3 regions of the Pseudomonas sihuiensis genome follow, and region 1 is predicted to be linked to each of the others. Evidence: predicted binding sites of a transcription regulator. Region 1 holds the regulator's gene; each other region holds the start of a gene.
The links. Region 1 encodes FliA, which starts transcription of late flagellar genes. Its sites were predicted from a motif close to CTAAAGTTTNNNNNNNNNNNGCCGNTAA; they were not measured.
Positions count from the first base shown of each region.

Region 2: the regulator FliA is predicted to act here: its motif matches at 911-938, upstream of fliD (flagellar filament capping protein FliD).
Region 3: the regulator FliA is predicted to act here: its motif matches at 1,195-1,222, upstream of BLT86_RS01250 (flagellar protein MotY).

Region 1 covers NZ_LT629797.1:1,909,085-1,911,353, reverse strand. Annotated here, with positions in the region: gene flhF (flagellar biosynthesis protein FlhF) at 1-118, shown strand, start outside; gene fleN (flagellar synthesis regulator FleN) at 233-1,063, shown strand; gene fliA (RNA polymerase sigma factor FliA) at 1,060-1,806, shown strand; gene BLT86_RS09000 (chemotaxis response regulator CheY) at 1,907-2,269, shown strand, end outside.
Region 2 covers NZ_LT629797.1:4,323,048-4,325,316, forward strand. Annotated here, with positions in the region: gene BLT86_RS20345 (peptidoglycan DD-metalloendopeptidase family protein) at 1-618, shown strand, start outside; gene fliD (flagellar filament capping protein FliD) at 1,055-2,269, shown strand, end outside.
Region 3 covers NZ_LT629797.1:237,614-239,882, reverse strand. Annotated here, with positions in the region: gene BLT86_RS01255 (argininosuccinate synthase) at 1-93, opposite strand, end outside; gene BLT86_RS01250 (flagellar protein MotY) at 211-1,158, opposite strand; gene pyrC (dihydroorotase) at 1,312-2,269, shown strand, end outside.

The DNA of each region.
Region 1 (2,269 bases):
TAGCCATCAGCTGGTCAGCCGTGCCGTTGGGCTGCAGGCTGCCGAGGAGCCGAGTGAGGACGCCATGGCGCAGATGTTCGCCGGCCTCTATCACAATCCGGCCAAGCGAGCCGGTTGAAGCAGCGAGAATGTTGCACCCTCTCGCCACGTGGTGCGGGAGTGAACGGCCTCAACAGGTGCTTTCCAACGACCTGTAGGGCCAAGTCGAAGTTAGACAAGGTGTAGAAAGAACATGGGTATGCATCCCGTACAGGTGATTGCGGTGACTGGCGGCAAGGGTGGCGTCGGCAAGACCAATGTGTCGGTCAATCTGTCCATGGCCCTGGCCGATCTTGGCCGTCGGGTCATGCTGATGGACGCCGACCTTGGCTTGGCCAACGTCGACGTTCTGTTGGGCCTGACGCCCAAGCGCACCCTGGCCGATGTCATCGCGGGTGAATGCGATCTGCGTGACGTCCTGCTGCAGGGGCCGGGCGGCGTGCGCATCGTGCCGGCAGCATCCGGTACGCAGAGCATGGTCAGCCTCACGCCGATGCAGCACGCCGGGTTGATCCAGGCGTTCAGTGACATCAGCGAAAATCTTGACGTGCTGGTGATCGACACCGCTGCCGGTATCGGTGATGCGGTGGTCAGCTTCGTGCGTGCGGCGCAGGAGATCCTTGTGGTGGTCTGCGATGAGCCCACCTCGATTACCGATGCCTACGCGCTGATCAAACTGCTCAATCGCGATCACGGCATCAGCCGCTTCCGCGTACTGGCCAATATGGCCCACAGCCCGCAGGAAGGACGAAATCTCTTTGCTAAGCTGACCAAGGTGACGGATCGCTTCCTCGATGTCGCCCTGCAGTATGTCGGTGCCGTGCCCTACGATGAGTGTGTGCGCAAGGCCGTGCAAAAGCAGCGTGCTGTCTATGAAGCCTTCCCTCGATCCAAGTGCGCCCTGGCGTTCAAGGCGATAGCTCAGAAGGTAGATACCTGGCCGTTACCGGCCAATCCCCGTGGTCATCTGGAGTTTTTCGTCGAGCGTCTGGTGCAACAACCGACCGCAGACTCGGCCGTATGACAGCAGCCTCTGGACTTCGTATGTACAACAAGGCTCAGGCGCAGGACTCCCAGCACCAGCTGATCGAGCGCTATGCGCCGCTGGTCAAGCGCATCGCCTACCACCTGCTGGCTCGTCTGCCGGCCAGCGTGCAGGTCGATGATCTTATCCAGGCCGGCATGATCGGCCTGCTCGAAGCCTCACGCAAATACGACTCCAGCAAGGGTGCCAGTTTCGAGACCTTCGCCGGTATCCGTATTCGCGGCTCCATGCTCGACGAGGTGCGCAAGGGTGATTGGGCGCCGCGTTCGGTGCACCGCAACAGCCGTATGGTCAGCGATGCCATTCGTGTCGTTGAGGCAAGAACCGGGCGGGACGCTAAAGATCACGAGGTTGCGGCCGAACTCCAATTGAGTCTGGAGGATTACTACGGCATTCTTGGCGACACTTTGGGCAGCCGCCTGTTCAGTTTCGACGACCTGTTGCAGGACGGTGAGCATGGCGGGTTGCACGAAGACGCCGGACACACTCACCTCGAACCTTCGCGGGACCTCGAAGACGAACGCTTCCAGGCGGCCTTGGCCGATGCCATCGCCGGTTTGCCGGAGCGCGAACGTCTGGTGCTGGCGCTGTATTACGATGAAGAACTGAACTTGAAGGAAATCGGTGAAGTGCTGGGGGTTAGTGAGTCACGCGTGAGCCAGTTGCACAGCCAGTGCGCGGCGCGTTTGCGCTCGCGGCTGAGTGAATGGCGTGCTGGCTGAACGCGGCGTACTCGCAGGCGCAAAACGGTTTCACGATTAAAGGACGTAGTTGCAAGCGCAATACGTTTGGGACTGTACGGAGGTCGACTTGGACAAGAACATGAAAATCCTCATCGTTGACGATTTCTCGACGATGCGACGGATCATCAAGAACCTCTTGCGGGACTTGGGTTTCACCAACACCGCGGAAGCCGATGACGGCACCTCGGCGCTGCCGATGCTGCAAAGCGGTAGCTTCGACTTTCTGGTGACCGACTGGAACATGCCCGGCATGACCGGCATCGACCTGCTGCGCGCCGTACGTGCCGACGAGCGCCTCAAGCACCTGCCGGTGCTGATGGTGACCGCTGAAGCCAAGCGCGATCAGATCATCGAGGCGGCCCAGGCCGGTGTGAATGGCTACGTGGTCAAACCCTTCACCGCTCAGGTGTTGAAGGAAAAGATCGAGAAGATCTTCGAGCGG
Region 2 (2,269 bases), 2.4 Mb from region 1:
AACGCCATCGGCGCGCCGGACAAACCGATTCGCTGGGTGCTGCCACCGCGCAGCAATATCCGCCTGGCTACCCTCACCGCGCAGGACGCCAGCAAACCGCTGCGCTACAAACCCAGGTTGCGCTACGCCCTCGGTGATCCGCGCCTGCAGCCGAGCATCCATCGTTATCCGTTGCCCTGGCGTGGCGGTCCGTTCCGTCAGACCCAGGGCGCCAACGGCACCTACAGTCATTTCACGCCCAAGGGCCGCTATGCAGTGGACATCGCCATGCCCGAGGGCACGCCCATCGTCGCCGCGCGCGGTGGTGTGGTGGTCAAGACCGAGAACCAGCAGAGCGGCCGCGGCAACAACCCGGCCGGCAACTTCGTGCGCATCCTGCATGACGACGGCACCATGGGCGTTTACCTGCACCTGATGAAGGGCTCGGTCAGCGTGCGTGAAGGCCAGCGGGTGGAAACCGGCAGCCTGTTGGCGCGCTCCGGCAACACCGGCAACAGCACCGGCCCGCACCTGCATTTCGTGGTGCAGCGCAACGTCGGTCTGGCCGTCGAGTCCATTCCCTTCAACTTCCGTCAGCCGGTCAACAGCCTGCCGAACTTCGCCGTCGGCGGCGAATAGCTCGGCAAGGCCTGCCGGCTACGCTCCTTCTGCGGATATCCCGCCGCAACACTGTCGCGCGCTCGCGCATTTCTGGTGTTTCCGTTGTTGCGCAGTGGCGCCGGTGCGCATGGCGCACCCTACGGGGCATGCGTGTACCGCGGACGGGGCTGGTGCCATCGGTAGGGTGCGCTGCGCGCACCGCGTCACCGCTGATGCTGTGGTTTGCCCGCTCTCTGCGGCGTTTTCCTTAAGTCACCCCCCTGTGCTGTCGCCTTTGTAATCGGTACGTCCGCCACCAGCGCGACGCAGGCGGAAGTTGGCCTTCCGCTCGTCGTTCAGCAGTGTGCAAGCGGAAAGGATCTTTCACCTGGCGGAACGCCTAGAGCCCTCTAAATCAAGGGTTTCAGCTGTTGGCACCGCTATTGCTATCTCACAGGAAAACGGGTGTCCGACTATGGCTATCGATTCAGATTACGTGCAAAGCATGGCGACCCAACTGGCCCAATACGAAATTCAGGGCCAGTTGGCCAAGGCCAACCGCAACCAGGCCGCATACAAGGCGCAGCTCAGTGCCCTGACCAGCCTGGATACCGCACTGAAGGCTTTCAAGACTGCCGCCAGCGGTCTCAAGCTGGCCGGCAGCAGCATGTTGGTCAACAGTGCGAGCTTCAGCCAGGAAGGTTATGCCAGCGCTACAGTGGGCTCCAAGGCCGTGGCCGGCAGTTACGACTTTTTCGTTCAGCAATTGGCCAGCAAGAGCCAGGTTGCCCTGCAAGGGCTGCAGGACGGCGACCTCGGCAGTGGCAGCCTGACCATCGGCCAGGGCGGCGACGCGTTCAATGTCGACCTCGGAGCCGTCGCCACGCTCGATGAGCTGGCCGCAGCGATCAACGGCGCGAGCGACAACAATGGCGTCAAGGCGACCCTGGTACGCAGCAATGGCCAGGTCAACCTGGTGCTGACCAGCGAGAAGACTGGCGCCGACCAGGCCATCAGCCTGAGCGCCAGTGGCAATGCCGCGGTTGAAGGTGCGGTGGCCAGCAGGCAGGAGCTGTCCGTGGCCAAGGACGCCATCGTGCGTCTGGGTGGCGAGACCGGTATCGAGCTGACCAGTACCAGCAACACCTTCGACAACATCATCGATGGCGTCAGCCTGACCTTCAACAAGGCGCACAAGAGCGGCGATGCCCCTCTGACCATGGAAGTCGGCCAGGATCAGAAGGCCACCAAGGAGAAGGCGCAGTCTTTCATCAACGCCTTCAACGCGCTGATGACCAGTTTCGACTCGCTCACCGCCAGCGGCGGCGAGAGCGGCGGTCGTGGAGCCCTGGCCGGTGATGCCAGCGTGCGTGCCATCGAAGGCATGCTCAATCAGTTGGTGCGGACGTCCTTTGGCGGGGCGAGCCTCACCGAGTTTGGCATCAGCGCCGACCGTAACGGCAAGCTGACCATCGATAACGCGCGCTTTGAAAAAGCCGTGGCAGCCAACCCCGAAGGTTTCGAAAAGCTCTTCACCGACAAGGGCAACCTGCTCGATACCCTGGACAAGAACCTGGCTGCCTACACCAGCAGCGCCGGTGGTCTGCTGACCAACCGCAAGGACACCCTCAACACCCAGCTGCGCCGTGTCGATCAACAACTCGACACCATCCAGAAGCAGTACGACTCC
Region 3 (2,269 bases), 1.7 Mb from region 1:
TTCACAGTTATAGGTATCTTGCAGCCACTTGAGGATCACCGAGGTGTCCAGGCCACCGGAATAGGCCAGAACTACCTTTTTGACGTCCGCCATGCCATCACTCCACGGGTTGTACGGTAAAACCGGTGATTCTACTGGCCCTGCGGGCCAATTTACAGGGGCGCGACAGCTTGTGACGACGAAGCGACGGCGGGAGTCAGCGTTTTTTGCTCAGGAGGGGGTGCTTCCGACCGGATCGACCGGGGTGGTCGGTGGAGCGGTCTGCGGTTCGCTCTGTACCGGGACTTCCGGCGCGGGTACGCGATCCAGGCGCAGGGTCGCGCGGCGGTTCTTGGCGCGATTGGCTTCGTTGTTATTTGGCACCAGCGGGTAACGCTCGCCATGAAAGCGCATGGTGATCTGCTCGACCGGTACGCCACCGGCCACCAGATATTCCTGCACGGCCAGCGCACGGCGGCGTGAGAGGTCGCGATTGGTCAGACGATTGCCGCTGTTGTCGGCGTGACCATCGATCTGGAAGCTGTTGATGCTCGGGTCAGCCTTGACGAAGTCGAGGATGATGTCGAGCTTGGCCTTGGCCATCGGATCGAGATCGATGCCGCCACCGGGAAAACCGATCTGCGCCTGGCGAATCTGATCGAAATTGACCGGTAGCAGCTTGGCGGTGCACGCCTGGTAATCGTCATAGGCCTTGTGAAACTTGACCGGCAGCAAACGTACTTCCAGATTGTCGCCGCCATTGAGGGTGCGATGGCGCACCACCGGGCTACGCCCTTCCAGCAGACCGGTGAGCAGCCGCGCCCCCTGCTCCTGCGAGCTGTTGAACGGCACCTCGCCATTACCGACGCTGACCACACCGAGATTGATATCGCCGCGCCCCGGCTGCCAGGGCGCCGCCGCCGCCAGCAAAGTCGCCGAACCCGCGCCCATCCAGCGTTCACGGGCCTTGAGGCGGAAGGTGACCTGCTCGCCGGCACGACGCACGAACTCACCACTGCCGAAATTGCTGATGGTCTGGCTCAGGCGACATTCGAACTGATCGCCCTCGACCGTCCACTCCACCTTCTCCAGCCGCGTCTGGAAGCTGATGGCGTGCGCTGGCAGGCACAAGGGCATGCCAGCCAGCAGGCTGATCAGAAGGAAATTGGGCGCACGCACGGTCGACTCCACGGCGGTTCACGGCATTCCCAAGGGGTATCGGTCAGGCGCACGGAAACTTGACCCCCGACGTGCGATTGTCGCGTCGGCGCGAGCGCGAACAGGCGCTTTTCAGTTAACATGCGGCCACGTTTTACCCGCCTGGAAGCCTCCATGTCCGACCGCCTGACTCTCCTGCGTCCCGATGACTGGCACATTCACCTGCGCGATGGCGCGGTGCTGCCACACACCGTCGGCGATGCCGCGCGCACCTTCGGCCGCGCCATCATCATGCCCAACCTGGTTCCGCCGGTACGCAACGCCGCCGAAGCCGACGCCTATCGCCAGCGCATTCTCGCGGCCCGCCCGGCAGGCAGCCGCTTCGAGCCGCTGATGGTGCTGTACCTCACCGACAACACCAGCCCCGAGGATGTGCGCGCGGCCAAGGCCAGTGGCTTCGTGCATGCCGCCAAGCTCTACCCGGCCGGCGCCACCACCAACTCCGACTCGGGCGTGACCAGCATCGACAAGATCTTCCCGGCGCTGGAAGCCATGGCCGAGGTCGGCATGCTGCTGCTGGTGCATGGCGAAGTGACCCGCGCCGAGATCGACGTGTTCGACCGTGAGAAAGCCTTCATCGACGAGCACCTGACCCGCGTGGTCGAACGCTTCCCCACACTGAAAGTGGTGTTCGAGCACATCACCACCCGCGACGCGGTGCAGTTCGTCGAGGCCGCCTCGGCCAACGTCGGCGCCACCATCACCGCGCACCACCTGCTCTACAACCGCAACCACATGCTGGTTGGCGGCATTCGCCCGCACTTCTATTGCCTGCCGATCCTCAAGCGCAACGTGCACCAGGAAGCCCTGCTCGACGCCGCCACCAGCGGCAACGTCAAGTTCTTCCTCGGCACCGACTCGGCACCGCACGTCAAGCACGCCAAGGAAGCCGCCTGCGGCTGCGCCGGCTGTTACACCGCCTATGCGGCCATCGAGTTGTACGCCGAGGCCTTCGAGCAGCGCGGTGCGCTGGACAAGCTGGAAGCCTTCGCCAGCTTCCACGGCCCGGATTTCTACGGCATGCCACGTAACAGCGACAGCATCACCCTGGTGCGTGAGGAGTGGACCGTGC